One region of the Paenibacillus sp. RRE4 genome, then DNA from elsewhere that is predicted to be linked to it. Evidence: riboswitches for the same ligand, from Rfam matches in the RefSeq annotation. Region 1 holds a riboswitch; each other region holds the start of a gene.

Region 1 (3,895 bases):
CCGCGCCCGCGATGGCGGAGATGACGGCTACGCCGTCGGCTCCAGCCGCCATCACGGCGGCCGCGGTATCGGGCATAATGCCGCCGATACCGACCACCGGAACTGCGATGCCTGCGGCGCGCAGTTCCGCAACCCCGGCGGGGCCCAGCACAGCGTGGGCATCCGCTTTGGAGCGCGTCGGGTACATCGGCCCGACGCCAAGATAGTCTGCGCCCGCCTGCACGGCACGGCGGGCTTCAAGGGCGGAGTGGGCGGATACGCCAAGCATCCGCCCATCTCCGATGCGGGCGCGTACCAGCGCCGCGTCCGCATCGTCCTGGCCGACGTGCACGCCGTCGGCCTCCACCGCCACAGCCAGCTCCACATCATCGTTCACGATGAACGGTATCCCGTGCTGGCTGCACACCTCGCGAAGCCGCAACGCAAGCGTTATGCGGGCTTCGCCTGTCAGGGCACCAGTTCCCTTCTCGCGGAACTGGAACAGCGTGATGCCGCCAGTGATCGCCTGGCGGAGCACCTCCACCGGGTCACGCGTCGTATTGACGCTGCCCATCACCAAATACAACGGCAGCGCGCGGCACACCGCTTCCGTATCCCATCTGCGCATCAGCGTTCACCCCGCTGTCTGCGCCGGTACGCAAAGTGATTCGTCGGCCCGTGCCCGGTCCCGAACCCCAGCTCATCTTCAATGGCTGCCTGAATGAATGCTCGCGCGGTCGTAACGGCAGCCAGAATAGGTGAGCCCTTCGCGAGTTCCGCCGTAATGGCAGCAGAGAACGTACAACCGGTTCCGTGGGTATGACGTGTCATAACACGAAGGTTCTCCAAATAATGAAAGGAATGCCCGTCATACAGGACATCAACAACCACAGCGCTCCCCGTATCATGTCCTCCTTTGATCAAAGCATACGTTGAACCCATCTGCGCCAATTGCTTGGCGGCTTCCTCACGCTCGCTCAGGTTCCGAATCGGCTTCCCGATAAGCAGTTCGGCTTCCGGGATGTTAGGTGTGATAAGCAAGGCGTGGGGAAGCAGATCCTGAATGAGTGCTTGCACAGCCTCCTGCTGAAGCAGAGGCGCACCGCCTTTGGCAACCATCACGGGATCAATCACCAGATTAGACCAGCCGTACTGCTGGCATTTTGCCGCGACAAGACGAATAATCTCGGCACTATATAACATACCTGTTTTAATAGCACGCGGCTGAAAGTCGGCTCCCGTTGAATCAAGTTGCTGGGCAATGCCGTGATAATCAATCGGAAACACCCCTTGAACCCCTGTTGTGTTCTGCGCGGCAATTGCAGTAATGACCGTCATGCCGTATACACCAAGTTCCTGAAAGGTTTTGAGGTCCGCCTGAATTCCTGCACCGCCGCCGTTATCAGACCCGGCAATCGTTAACGCTTGAGCAATATTCATCACACACCCCCACGAATCTGACGGATTTGTGCTTGCTCGGAGAACAGCGAAGGTGTGATCTGCGCCAGTTGATTTAACAATTCAATCTGGAAGCTGCCTGGCCCCTGATGAGCCGTTCGTGCTGCGGCCTGTTCAGCGGCTATACCGTAGGTTGAGACAGCTTCTACCACACTGTTCAGCATATCGCGTCCCGGCTCGCCAATCGCAGCAAAAGCACCAATGACTGAGCTGAGAAGACAGCCTGCCCCGGTAACTTGGGTGAGCAATGGATGTCCGTTGCTTGTGAGAAAAGTATGAAATCCGTCTGTAATAATGTCGTACTGACCTGTAATGACAACAATACAGTCAAGCTGTTGCGCTGCCTGCTCGGCAATGCCAATCCGGTCTCCTTCGCCAACCCCGGCATCCACACCTTTGATATTCCATGGTACACCAATAACATGAGCGACTTCGGCGACATTGCCTCGTAATACCGTAAGCCGAAGCTCACGAACCAGCATCTGTACTGTATCGGTGCGATATGTCGTGGCTCCTGCACCAACAGGATCAAGGACAACAGGCACATGATGTGCATTGGCCGATTGTCCGGCTAGACGTATCGCTTGAACGACCTTCTCATCCAATGTGCCGATGTTCAGAACCACCGCGCCGGCCATGCGAGCGACGTCAGCGACTTCTTCATGGGCATAGGCCATAAACGGAGAGGCTCCGAGAGCAAGCAGGCCATTCGCCGTAAAAGGGGCAACCACAAGATTGGTAATATTATGAACCAAAGGATTGAGTGAACGTACACGTTCAAGATAAGACATCTTCATTTCCTCCTTGATTTAGAATGATCTTGATGGTGATGAGAGTGAACCACACTCAGATATAGACAAAAAAAGCAATTTGTATCTTGCTCCCAATAACTACCTTCTTCTCATGGGATTACAGAGATTTCATATTGAGAACATTTGAATCCCAGCCAAATCGCCAAAATACAAAAAAAGCCCCGCCCATTTCCGGAGAAATGAGCAGAGCTATACGTGTGAACTGAAGTTGATCCCCGTCCAGGATAGAGATCATCCACTGCCAATAAAAGCCGCTCCACTTCCCTCCGCTGGTATAATCCAGATCAGGTTCGAAGGGTCCGAATCGTCGTATTCGTCTCAGCCTTAAGGCTCCCCTAGTGAAAATGTACAAGATATGCAGTTATATCCTCAGCATATATCCATCTCGTCTTAATGTAAATAGGACGTCAACGAAGTCTTGAAAATGGGCGGGGAATATACCGGAACTTTGTATAGATCCGCTATTGTGATTTACCTTAGCTCGTTAACCCGATATAATGGGGATTGGCCCATATGGCCGTACTACGAATGAGGGCAGGACCGTTGTTCCTCCCGGCAGAATGGGGACCCTGAGTTGAAAACGTTCAAGAAAGTATATATTGAAATTACGAGCATCTGTAATCTGGCATGCAGCTTTTGTCCACAAACGAAGCGAGCCAAAGGATTTATCGACCCTGAAGTCTTTAATAATATATTGGATCAGATCAAACCACACACAAAACATATTTACCTGCACGTCAAAGGGGAACCGCTGCTTCATCCCAAAATTGACCTGTTGCTGGATATGGCTCATGCCAAGGGATTTAAAGTGAACATTACGACCAACGGTACGCTACTACCGAAGACACAGCATAAATTATTGGGCAAACCTGCACTGAGACAGATGAATTTCTCGTTGCACAGCTTTGACGGCCATGAAGGTTCTACGGATCGCGACGGATACTTGCATAACATCTTGTCTTTTGTTCGTGAAGCGGTGAAACATAACGTCATTGTCTCGTTCCGACTATGGAATCTGACGCAGGATAACTTCACCAATGCTCAGATGAATCGCAATCGGGAGACGCTTGAGGTGCTGGAAAAGGAATTCAATCTGGACTTCCGTATTGAAGAAAAGGTTGTTGCAGGTAGTGGCGTGAAAATTGCACCTAACGTATACCTGAATCAGGACCATGAATTCCAATGGCCAAGTCTGGATGCACCTGAAGATGATGGAAAAGGTTTTTGTCATGCATTACGCAGTCAGGCAGCAGTGCTGGTTGATGGAACCGTGGTTCCATGCTGTTTGGATGGAGAAGGTGTCATCAACCTTGGAAACATTCATGAAAAGTCTTTTTCCGATATTGTGGATGGAGAGCGTGCGAACAATCTGGTATACGGTTTTTCCAAACGGGAAGCTGTAGAAGAACTTTGCCGCAAATGCGGATACCGCCAGCGTTTTGGAGCAGGAGCCTAAAATCATACGACAGATAACTAATGTGTTATTCGGTAATATTCCGGATAGCACATTTTTTTATTTCCATGTTAAGAGGAATAAGTAGTTACAATGTGATTCATGATTTCAACTAATATGTAAAATGGTAGTCTATTAATCTTGTTTTTATAAATATACATGGTATTATTATCCTACTGAACATAAAAGGAGG
Region 2 (3,895 bases), on a different contig from region 1:
TGATAAAGAGAATAACCGCCACGAGGGGCGGCCATACACTTTTAAAATAGGTAGACATTAGCGATATTTCTCCGTCAGTGTATCCATGCTGAATCCGTCCGGGCTATGTGCGATTTTGATCTGGGAGATGATGCTTGGACTACCAGCTTCCACAAGCACTTCGTGCATTTTGCGCACAACCTCCAGTAGTTCATCCAGTTCGCCCTCCATGGTCGTATCGAGCGCGTTGACCTGATATTTCAGGCCGGATTGCTGAATCACTTCGATGGCACGGTCTACGTATGGATAGGAGTTCTCGCCGTTCGGTGTTTTGGGAATAACCTGAATACTGAGTAATGTACTTGCCATGAGAGATTAATGCTCCTTTCGGGTGTGGATGGATAAGTAGATATGGTCGTTGTACACTGTACCACTCCGAATGCAGTCCCCTCTTAGATCGCTGTTATCCCCAGATTTTTTTGATTCCCTTTTCCAAAGGGAAAATCCGGTGATAAACGCGACCGCTTTGCTTCTTTAGAGGGGTTCTGCCCTCTCCGTTTTTTGTGTACAAAAAAATTAACTTATCACTTGGATTGTGGGAAGAAAATTCAGCAGAAAGCGTGCTTATGAGGTGGCTTTCCTTAGAAAACCTTATAAGGGCTCGCTTCTTTAAGTTTTTTCTTCCTTTTCATTTAAATGTGAAAAAATCAAAATTCATTTTTACATGTTGAGTAATCACTTATTACTGCGGTAAAAATTCGTTGGTGTATGCTTTCGTTACATCAATCTCTTTATCCAGCAGTTTCTTGCTGAACATCCAGTCGGTGTAGTTCTTCCATACCTCTTCCTTTTGTTCACCCCAGCGAGGTGCGTCATCTTTGTATTTCGGGCTGAGCCACTTTTGGCTTGCAAGTACTAAATCTTTGTCCAGATCGGGAACAGCTTTGATCAAAATGTTCGCTGCTTCTTCAGGGTGATCAATGGCATACTGATAACCTTCAGAAGTGGCCTTTAGGAAAGCTTTCACCAGTTCAGGGTCTTTCTGAATCGTCTGTTCATTGGTCACGAGTACAGGGGTGTAGTAATCCAGCGCTTTGGCATAATCTTTTACATATAACATGTCAATCGGTTCTCCGCGTAATTCAGCCTCAATTCCCGTCCAGGCATAGAAAATCCACGCAAAGTCGATGTCGCGTTTCACAGCTGTGAAGAAGTCGGCATCGCCCATGTTAATGTTTTTGACTTTCGATACATCAGCACCTTCGCCCTCCATAATGGACTGCATTACCGCTTCTTCTACCGGGGAACCCCAGCCACCGTAGGTTTTACCTTCAAAATCTTTGGGTGATTTGATCTTACGATCCACTGGAGCGGCAAAACCAGATGTATTATGCTGAATAACTGCGGCAATCGACACAAGTGGAACGTCCTGCGTGCGCGCCTGAGTTACACTTTCCTGATAACTGACGCCAAACGGTACCTCACCCGAGGCAACCATCGTATCCGCACCACCGGCTCCTGGCTGTACAATCTCCACATTTAAACCTGCTGCTTTATAAAAACCTTGGTCCACCGCTGCATACAGACCGGTATGATTCGTATTTGGAGTCCAGTCGAGCACGACTTTTATATCTTTCAGTGCAGTACTGCTCCCCTCATTGGTTTGGTCCGAACCAGTCGCACTTTGCTGCTCTGCTGGAGCGGCTTCTTTGCCACCACATGCAGCTACGGTAACCAATAGCACACACATGAGTAACATTCCCATCGTTTTACGCCAATTCATTGTGATTCTCTCCTTCGTATGTCCGGCCGGATGGCACGGGGGTACTCCTTGGCTTCATATCCAATCCCTTTGCATAAATCGACGAATTTATACTCGCGGGTTATCCGAATAACGTCATTTTTCTGTTTCTGCATGTCAAAAGAAAACAAAAAAAGCGCCCCGTAATCCGGGACGCGTGCAGGCGTGAGAGAGTGGCGTTCAGCTTATAGCTGTGCCGTTGCAATATACTCCGATTCCTACGCTGGCATGATCCAGATCAGGTCTAAGGGTTAGTATCTTGATGGGATACACTCTCAGCCGGCCAATTCCGACTCCCCTGGGAAACTATGAAGTTACGGGCATTACTAGGTGTAATTATAGGCCAGTGACGGGAGTGTGTCTAGTCGGTAAATCGTTCACAAAATGTTCACTTATGTGAGGGTAGCCCGATTGTCTATAATGATCCAAGTTACAGAAAGGATGAGTATATTGCCAGTAAGCAAGAAAGAACAAGTTATTTTTGGACTTATGATGTGTACAGGAATGGTCGTAGTGATGATGACCTTCAATCTATGGCATACGGGGATGTTAGGTCGGATGTCCGAGATGCAGATGCTGCTTCAATTCGTGCTCTGTTTTGTCATTGCCTTTTTGGTGGAGTCGTTCATCGTGGGGCCAATAGCGAGAAAAATTGCATTTTCCTTCTCATTTGCGAGATCGAGTAAAATCAAAGGTGTAGTTACGATGTCCTTATTCATGGTGATCGGCATGGTTTTGCTCATGTCTTTATATGGCATCATTACAGCCGTTGCTGCCGGTCAGTTAGAGGGAGAATCCGTGATCAGCACGTATCTTCATACGATTGTACGTAACTTCGGTCTGGCATTGCCATATCAGTTGATTGTATTGGGGCCGCTAGTGCGTTATGTATTTGGCAAGTTGTTCAAGGGACCGGCGGCTGTTATGACGGTTTAATTCATCGTATCGTTATCCATCTAGAAAAAAAGTATTTCCTGGGCAATCCTATTTTTAAGAAGTTCTAATGTAAGCGATCCAAAATAAAATTCCAATGATCACAGCAGCGATAATGATTGTGGTGAAAATTCCACTCAACCAGGTACCGCGCTGAGCTTGGCGGGCAAGTTCATCTGCCCTTTGTTTGGCGGCTTCGCCCTCGGATGAATTCAGATGGTTCGGACCCATATTCATGCAATACCTTCTCCCTTCGACAGCTTGCTTTACCATAGTCTGAACTGTTATATAGGGCAACTCATATATATTGAAAAACGGTTACTCGACTAATTGTTTAATGGAAGCTAAAGCCATAACAATGCTGATTGCAAGAAGGAGAATACCTCTGAATTTAATACGGATGATGTCGGAAAGTGTTAGCTCGTCTTTATTCCGGTTGAATGGCCAAGAATTCGGTATGAGCAGGGCTCTGATTCCAAAGACGAGTCCGAATAAACTAAGCAACAGAAAGACGATGAAGAAAAACATAAATTCACCCCTTGGTGTTTTGGAAGTTAGTTCAATTGTACTTGATCCAGCTTTGGAAAGATACGTAAACGGGCATCTATGAGTTGCAATGTTATTATGTCTTCGTATATACTGAGTAACACAATTACAGATCGGATCATGCCATTGAAGAGAATCCAACTCGGAGGCGTTTTCGCCAGGGAGCGAAATGAAATTTTCCCAAGTTAACCGGAACCGCCCGTTATCGCGGACCAAGAGGCTGAATCAGGAGGTTTGAACCGATTCGGCAAGTTGGGTGGCACCGCGAGCAGAGCGCTCCTCGTCCCAAGGGATGAGGGCGCTCTTTGTATTTTTTTAGCCAAAGGAGACGGTGACCATGTTAGACATGAAGTGGGTTCGGGCACATGCAGAAGAGGTTCAGGTAGCTGCAGACGGGAAAAAGATCAAGATTGATATCGCTGCGTTAATACAACGGGATGATGAGCGCAAAGTGCTTTTGCAACAAACGGAAGAAGCACGTCGTCTGCGCAATACGTTGTCGGCTGAGATCGGGAAGTTAATGAAATCGGGTGAGCGTGAGCAAGCAGAGAAAATGCGGGCACAGGTCAAACAATTGAATGAACAGCTGGAGCAAGAGGAAGCAAAGCTGAGGGTAGTACAGGAGGAAGTAAACAG
Region 3 (3,895 bases), on a different contig from region 1:
ATGATGATCTTTGGTCAAAATATTGCGATTCAACTCAACTACCACGGTTTTCACTTGTAAGTTGAACGATTGCAGTAATTTGTCGACACGATTTAACCCATCGTCAACCTCCATCTTTTGGCCGTTCACAATGATGTTCACAGCATAACCTCCCTTCTGTTCATTCGATCCGGCGATAACGCCTCAATCCCAATCTCTTCAGCACTCTTGCCCTCCAGCATATCTGCGATCCAGCGACCTGTTATTGCACTAAGCAATATTCCATTACGAAAATGTCCATACGCTGTGTATAAGCCAGATATTTGCTCGTATTTCCCTATATACGGAAGCCCATCAGGGGTAGAAGGTCTTATACCTGCCCATGCACGCACAAAGTCCGCCTCTTTGATTCCCGGTACCCAATAACTTGCCGCTCCAAGTAATCGTTGCACACTATTCGCCGATACGCTGTGATCTTTTCTTCCTGGCAAACTGGTTGCGCCAATCCACACCTCTCCGTTGGCTTTCGGAACAATATAGACATCTTCTGCATATACAGTGCGATCGGGTCTACCACCAGCCTGATCTGTAGGGAACCGAACGGCCAACATTTCACCTTTCACCGGACTTGAAGGCAAAGTGCCCCCCACTTGATGCATGAGTTGCTCCCCTTGTAAACCAGCAGCTATGATGATATGTCTGCAACACACCTCTCCCCTAGCCGTTCTAATACCTTGAACACCATGCTTATCTACGATCAGCCGAACATCTTGAACTCCTTCCAAAATGCGCGCACCCATCATTTCAGCCGATCTCGCATAAGCTCTTGTCAATGAAACGGGCAACACTTCGCTCTCCAATGATCGGTAATAAGCGCCGTACGTATCCCGATTCAACCATAACGCTTCTCGTTGCACCGTGCTTCGATCCCACCAAAGTTGCTGCATTCCCGAAGTGGTATTTCGTCTATCCTTGTATTTACTTAGATCACCGTATGAACGAAACGGTGTGATAAATCCGTTGCGCCGTAAGCCAAGATCCATACCTGTTAAAGCGGATATTTGCTCTTTGTGCTTATGCAACAATTCCCTGCTTTCATGTGCGGCTTTTGCCATGAGTGGATGAGCAAAATCCTCACTGTCTGCTGCCAGCATGCCGGCAGCCGCACAGGAAGCTCCGCTAGCAATTTCCGACTGCTCAACAAGCAGTACTTCCCGACCTCTGGATGCCAGTTCAAAAGCAATCGCACAGCCTATGACTCCACCGCCTACAATGATTGTTTCTGCATGACAGGTTTCTTGTGTCTTGGATAAATCCGAATTTTCAGATAGAGCCAGCAGCTCAAACTTATTTTGATCATACGATGAACGTATCACTTCCTCGGGTTGACTCGGTTTGCTCTGCACCATTTTGTCATCTCCTTGTTTGAACAACATTCACATTTTCTCGGGTTGGCATCATTTACGGCTCTTGACCGGGAAACATTCACTTCACCGCGTCCACGGCCTGTTTAAGAAGCGCAGCAGCATAAGCAGGGTTTGCATGTTTTAACACACTTGAGATCACAGCTGCACCCCTGGCTCCCGCAGACCTGACAGCCTGAATGTTACCCGGATGAATCCCCCCTATTGCAATAACAGGCACCTTTACACTGGAGCACACTTCCGACAATGCATCTAATCCCCTCGCTACAGAATCAGGTTTACTTGCACTTGCGTACACATGCCCGAAAAAAAGGTAATCCGCGCCATACTCTTCGGCAATTCTCGCTTCATGCAACGAATGCACCGATATCCCCAACCTGAGCCGTGGATCACGCTTGTTCTCCGGCGTTACCATTACTTTTGCCCTTTCCAGCATAATTTGGCTCCAATGTACCCCTTGATAAAAACAACCTGACGAATATATGTTCGCACCGTTGATTACAATGCGGGAAGCCGGAACACCCGCTTCTGCCATCAATTTGGCCCAGTTAAAACATTCCTGTTGCGAAAGTTGCTTTTCCCGGATATGGATGTAATGCACATAAGGCCAAATATCTTTGGCTGCTTTCAACATGGCTGACTGTTCCGCTTTATTCGTAGATATCACATGTAACTCAAAAAAGTCTTGCTCTTGTCCACACGTTGGTACAGATTTATCTGTCCGCTGGTGCCACTGGTTTGTTGAAGTTTTACCTAATTCATGAGCTTCATAATCAAACATCAAGGTATGCAACCTCGTTTTCGCTCCTTTCATCTACAGGCTTGGAGGAGTTGTAATGACAAATATAAATCAAAAAAGCCACTCCCGTAGGGGAGCGGCTGCGTATAAACAATGGTTCAGTTTAAACACAAGCGTGTGACAAATACCTCTTAAGCAGTTTGATAGTCAAATCGATAACTGTTTATTCGATATTGAAACGCTTGGCATCACGATGTAAAAAGATCCTGTTCTTACGTTAAGAATCATTTACTATCGTTTTCGCTGAAACGCGCCACTTCCCTACGCTGGTATGATCCAGATCAGGTGCAAAGGGTCCGGAATCGTATTTTTCCATCTCAGCCGCATCGTGCGGCCCCCCTAGTGTTCATATGAAGTTGTAGCCTATATTACCACAACCGGTTTTTTTTGTCATCGTGCTTTTTCGGACCACTCTTCTACATTCCACGTTTTAGTGACCCAGCCTTCATAAAAATCCGGTTCGTGCGATACAAGTAAAACAGTTCCCTTATATTCTTTCAACGCACGCTGCAGTTCAGCTTTTGCCGTGACATCCAGATGGTTCGTCGGCTCATCAAACAAGACCCAGTTGCTTTCACGCATCAACAGTTTGCACAATCGGACTTTGGCTTGCTCCCCACCGCTAAGCATGTTAAGTGGACGCGTAATATGCTCATTTTTGAGCCCGCAACGTGCAAGATGTCCTCGTACCTCGTTCTGTGTTAGATGTGAAAACTCGTTCCATACATCATCGATCGGTGTAATATTTCCGGCTCGCACTTCCTGTTCAAAGTATGCCGTCTCCAAATAATCTCCAAGAAACGTTTTTCCGCTAATTGGCGCTATTTTACCCAGGATCGTTTTGAGCAGTGTCGATTTACCTACACCGTTACATCCCACAATCGCGATCTTTTCTCCACGTTCGATCGTCATGGTCATCTTAGGTAGTAATGGATACGTATAACCGATCTCAAAATCAATACCTTCAAAAACGGTTTTGCTACTTGCGCGGGCATCCTTGAACTTAAATGTTGGTTTTGCTGCTTCGTCTGGTCGATCGATTCGCTCGACCTTTCCAAGTTGTTTTTCCCGGCTTTTCGCCCGGCCAGAGGTCGAAGCTCGAGCTTTGTTGCGTTGAATGAAATCTTCCTGTTTTTTGATGTATTCCTGTTGCTTCTCGTAGGCATCGATATGCTGTGCTTTCTGCATATCTGCCATTTCAAGAAATTTCTCATAGTTGGCCGCATAACGCGTCAATTTTGCAAATTCCAGATGATAAATGACATTAACCACTTCATTCATAAACTCTGTATCATGGGAAATCAATAGAAAAGCATAGGGGTAGTCTTTCAAATATCTAGTTAGCCACTCAATATGCTCTACATCCAGATAGTTAGTCGGCTCATCCAACAAAAGGGCAGTGGGTTTCTCCAGCAACAATTTTGCAAGCAGGACTTTCGTACGTTGTCCACCACTGAGAGCCGCAACATCTCGATCAAGGCCAATTGCATTTAATCCCAAACCGTTTGCCATTTCTTCCACTTTCACATCAATCAGATAAAAATCGCCCTGTTCAAGCTGTTCCTGAATATCGCCCATTTCTTCAAGCAACTGCTCAAGTTTGTCTGGATCGGCATCAGCCATCTGATCCGTAATGGCCATCATTTGCTTCTCCAGTTCCAGGAGCGGCAAAAAAGCATCTTTAAGCACATCA
Region 4 (3,895 bases), on a different contig from region 1:
GATGAAACATGAGGAGGGCATCATGCCATGGAAGACCGCAAGTTAACCGTCCGGGCTGTAGAACGGGCGCTGGATATATTATTATGTTTTACCACGCGCAGTGATCTTGGACTCACCGAAATTGCCAGCCAGATCGGTTTGCACAAAAGTACGGTGCATCGGTTGATGGCTACACTGGAGGATCGGGGGTTCGTGATACGTGATGCAGCAACCGAAAAGTATCGACTGGGCATTCGGATCTGGGAGCTGTCGGCGCATATGTCACGTAGTGACGATCCTGCAATTTTGCTTTTACCTGCAATGGAGAGACTTCGTGATCGCTTGGGCGAGACGGTAAGTCTTTACCTTCGTGACGGCGGTGAACGGATTCGGATTCAGGCTGTGCAGAGTGATCAGGCTATTCGGCGGGTTGCGCCTGTAGGGGTCAGACTGCCGCTTTCCGTAGGCGCTTCAAGCAAAGTGTTAATGGCATTTGCCGCTGACGAGGATCGGGAGGAACTGATGAACGGCCCGGAATGGCCTGTATTTATCGATCCGGCCGTCTATCTGGCACAGATGGAAGACATTCGGGTGAGTGGCTACGCAACCAGTTATGAGGAACGCGAGCCGGGAGCTGCCGCTGTGTCCGTGCCCATTATGGATCGCAGAGGCAACATTGCAGCGGCGCTTTCCGTGTCCGGACCTGTTAGCAGGCTCTCGCAAGAGACATTACACGAGTACGCACCTGTGTTGAAAGAGGCAGCTGTGCAAATGGGACTTATGTTGCCTTAGGGGTGGGCTCTTTGCATGAAGTTTTGCTAGAAGGGAATTTCCCCTCTGGAATATTAAGGTTGAATTTCAGCCCAGATTACGCTACTCTGTAATGGACGACCCAGCGGGGTCGGTTGAAAATGTTATTTTGCAAGTTGAACAGCGGCTTGATTGTCGCAATACGTTTACGTTACTGGGGGAGTCCGAATTGTCCGGACTGAGACGGGATCGCATGAGATTCCGGACCCTTTGCACCTGATCTGGATCATACCAGCGTAGGGAAGTAATCGGCCACATGACCACAAACACCACAGGCGTTAACCCGGGACCCATGCTGTATTGCAGCGGATGGCCCTGGTTGCGTGTATGGTGATGGACATCAGTCGGTTCCTTCGGAACCGGCTTTTTTTATTTACAGCGGCAAGCAGAGATTCATGTGTTGTGTTTCACCATGGCAGTGACGGCACAACAATTGCGGCATATATGCCGCGACTTCTAAGAGAAGTGATCTCGCGTATCGTGCTCATGCTGATTGTACATAAAAGTTGTCTTTTGGATTATTCTGGCTGCTTATGCAGGGTTAATCCTGCTGTGCTTCTGTGCTCTGCTTTTTCCAGACAGGTGTGGTAAGTCAAAGCTGTCACATTGGTGGACGATATGGGCAAAAGAAGATCACAGAGGAGGAACAGGAGACATGAGTACACATAAGCAAACGGGGCAACAGACGGGAATAGAGGAAACAGGGCGCGATGGTCATCCGGTGGAAAAGAAAACCGGAGCGGCTGGAGGGGTACAACCCTTCCCGGGCAGCCGCAAAGTCTACATTCAGGGCTCACGACCGGACATTGCTGTGCCGGAGCGTGAAATTGCCCTTCATGACACGAATACTCCCCAAGGGGTGGAGCATAATGAGCCGCTGCGTGTCTACGATACGAGCGGCCCGATGACCGATCCCGAATTCCAGATGGACATTCGGAAGGGGCTACCTGCGCTCCGGAATCACTGGATCATGGAGCGCGGTGACGTTGAAGAATATGAAGGTCGGGCGGTGAAACCTGAAGATAATGGCTTGAAGCCAGGCGGACGGAGGGCCGGGGCAGAGGAGTACCCGGGTTTCCGCGGGCAACCGCTACGAGCTCAGGCCGGGCGGTGCGTCACGCAGATGCATTATGCGCGGCAGGGTTTGATTACGCCGGAGATGGAGTACGCCGCTATTCGTGAAGGCGTAGAGCCCGAATTCGTACGGCAGGAGCTGGCGAGCGGCCGTGCGATTCTTCCATCCAACATCAATCACCCGGAGAGTGAGCCGATGCTGATCGGGCGTTATTTTCATGTGAAAATCAACGCCAACATAGGCAATTCCGCTGTATCTTCCTCCATCGAGGAGGAGGTGGAGAAGATGACCTGGGCTGTTCGCTGGGGATCGGATACGGTAATGGATCTCTCCACAGGCAGAGACATTCATACCACACGGGAATGGATCATCCGTAACTCTCCAGTGCCGATCGGTACGGTGCCGCTCTATCAGGCGCTGGAGAAGGTGAATGGCGAGGCGGAAGCACTCACTTGGGAGTTATACCGAGATACGCTGATTGAACAGGCGGAGCAGGGCGTGGATTATTTTACAATTCATGCGGGTGTGTTGCTGCGATATATTCCGATGACCGCGAAACGGATGACGGGGATTGTGTCACGGGGCGGGTCGATTATGGCGGCGTGGTGTCTGGCACATCATCAGGAGAACTTTTTGTACACCCATTTTGAAGAAATCTGCGAGATTATGAAAAGGTACGATGTTGCTTTCTCCCTCGGGGACGGACTACGTCCAGGTAGCATCTACGACGCCAACGATGAAGCACAGATGGCGGAGCTCGCCACACTTGGGGAATTAACGCAGATTGCATGGAAGCATGATGTGCAGGTCATGATTGAAGGGCCGGGGCATGTGCCGATGCATAAGATCAAAGAGAATGTGGATTTGCAGATGGAGATCTGCCAGGAAGCGCCGTTTTATACGCTCGGACCACTGACCACAGACATCGCACCGGGATATGATCATATTACGTCCGCGATTGGGGCAGCGATGATTGGCTGGTTTGGTACGTCTATGCTCTGCTATGTTACCCCGAAGGAGCATTTGGGGCTTCCGAACAAGGATGATGTGCGTGAAGGGGTTATCGCTTATAAAATAGCCGCTCATGCCGCAGATCTAGCCAAAGGCCACCCACGCGCCCAGCGCCGGGATGATGCATTGTCGAAGGCACGCTTCGAGTTCCGCTGGAGAGATCAGTTTAACCTGTCGCTTGACCCGGAACGAGCGCTATCCTACCACGATGAGACGTTGCCCGCAGAAGGGGCGAAGGAGGCCCATTTCTGCTCGATGTGCGGGCCGAAGTTCTGCAGTATGCGCATTACGCAGGACATTCGTGCCTTTGCCGCTGAACGCGGCCTGAACGACGATGAAGCAGTCACGGCAGGAATGCAGGCAAAAGCGGAGGAGTATCGGGCACGGTAATGCTAGGACGTGTCTTCAAAACACTGAAGTGCATCTTTTACCGACTATCGACTTTTCGCCCCTTGTTGCTTCCGTTTCCCTTGACGTGCCCGGTAGCTTGTGTGAAACTTTCTGGATTGGAACGGATGTTGGTAAAATGGAGTTCCTTCAGCGTTTTAAGACACGTTCTAATCAAGTCTGTTCCAGATACGATACAAGATACCGGCGATTACAAACAATAAGCCATCGGACAGTCTTAGATTACCTGCATGCAGGATAGCTGAACATCCCATACCTATTATGAACAAGATAAGAATATATAGAAATCTCATGTGCTGATCACCTCATATTCTATATTAAGGGGTCAGACGGTTCCAGCTTCTGCACAGAGATGATCTAAAATCTAACGATCTCCACAAACCTTATTTTGGTGATTTTGCCTCGAAAAAAATTCTAACGATCCCCAGCGACGCTATTTCGCTGAAATTAGCCGAAAAAGGGGTGATTCGCTGCTGGAAACCTGAAATAAGGTTTCTCAGGATCGTTAGAATTTCAATGGGGCTGAAATGAAGCAAATAGCGTTCTCTCAGATCGTTAGAGATAAGAAGGGACGATCTAATTCTACCGCGATCATCTTTCGATTGTATAAAT

The links. Region 1 has a riboswitch for thiamine pyrophosphate ahead of thiM (hydroxyethylthiazole kinase). Riboswitches for the same ligand answer to the same signal wherever they lie in the genome.
Region 2: linked by a shared signal. The riboswitch ahead of Q9R46_RS20645 (ABC transporter substrate-binding protein) and the one ahead of thiM (hydroxyethylthiazole kinase) in region 1 are both predicted to bind thiamine pyrophosphate.
Region 3: linked by a shared signal. The riboswitch ahead of Q9R46_RS11685 (thiamine phosphate synthase) and the one ahead of thiM (hydroxyethylthiazole kinase) in region 1 are both predicted to bind thiamine pyrophosphate.
Region 4: linked by a shared signal. The riboswitch ahead of thiC (phosphomethylpyrimidine synthase ThiC) and the one ahead of thiM (hydroxyethylthiazole kinase) in region 1 are both predicted to bind thiamine pyrophosphate.

Annotation. Positions count from the first base shown of each region.
Region 1 covers NZ_JAUZUT010000011.1:5,603-9,497, forward strand. Annotated here, with positions in the region: gene thiE (thiamine phosphate synthase) at 1-607, opposite strand, end outside; gene thiD (bifunctional hydroxymethylpyrimidine kinase/phosphomethylpyrimidine kinase) at 607-1,419, opposite strand; gene thiM (hydroxyethylthiazole kinase) at 1,419-2,228, opposite strand; TPP riboswitch at 2,494-2,596, opposite strand; gene Q9R46_RS25505 (radical SAM/SPASM domain-containing protein) at 2,824-3,705, shown strand.
Region 2 covers NZ_JAUZUT010000004.1:130,219-134,113, forward strand. Annotated here, with positions in the region: gene Q9R46_RS20635 (ABC transporter permease) at 1-58, opposite strand, end outside; gene Q9R46_RS20640 (MTH1187 family thiamine-binding protein) at 58-348, opposite strand; gene Q9R46_RS20645 (ABC transporter substrate-binding protein) at 722-1,762, opposite strand; TPP riboswitch at 1,978-2,090, opposite strand; gene Q9R46_RS20650 (DUF2798 domain-containing protein) at 2,222-2,716, shown strand; gene Q9R46_RS20655 (hypothetical protein) at 2,771-2,950, opposite strand; gene serS (serine--tRNA ligase) at 3,597-3,895, shown strand, end outside.
Region 3 covers NZ_JAUZUT010000001.1:2,594,880-2,598,774, forward strand. Annotated here, with positions in the region: gene thiS (sulfur carrier protein ThiS) at 1-141, opposite strand, end outside; gene thiO (glycine oxidase ThiO) at 138-1,388, opposite strand; gene Q9R46_RS11685 (thiamine phosphate synthase) at 1,465-2,196, opposite strand; TPP riboswitch at 2,444-2,553, opposite strand; gene Q9R46_RS11690 (ABC-F family ATP-binding cassette domain-containing protein) at 2,593-3,895, opposite strand, start outside.
Region 4 covers NZ_JAUZUT010000007.1:62,927-66,821, reverse strand. Annotated here, with positions in the region: gene Q9R46_RS23355 (IclR family transcriptional regulator) at 28-771, shown strand; TPP riboswitch at 936-1,049, shown strand; gene thiC (phosphomethylpyrimidine synthase ThiC) at 1,445-3,265, shown strand.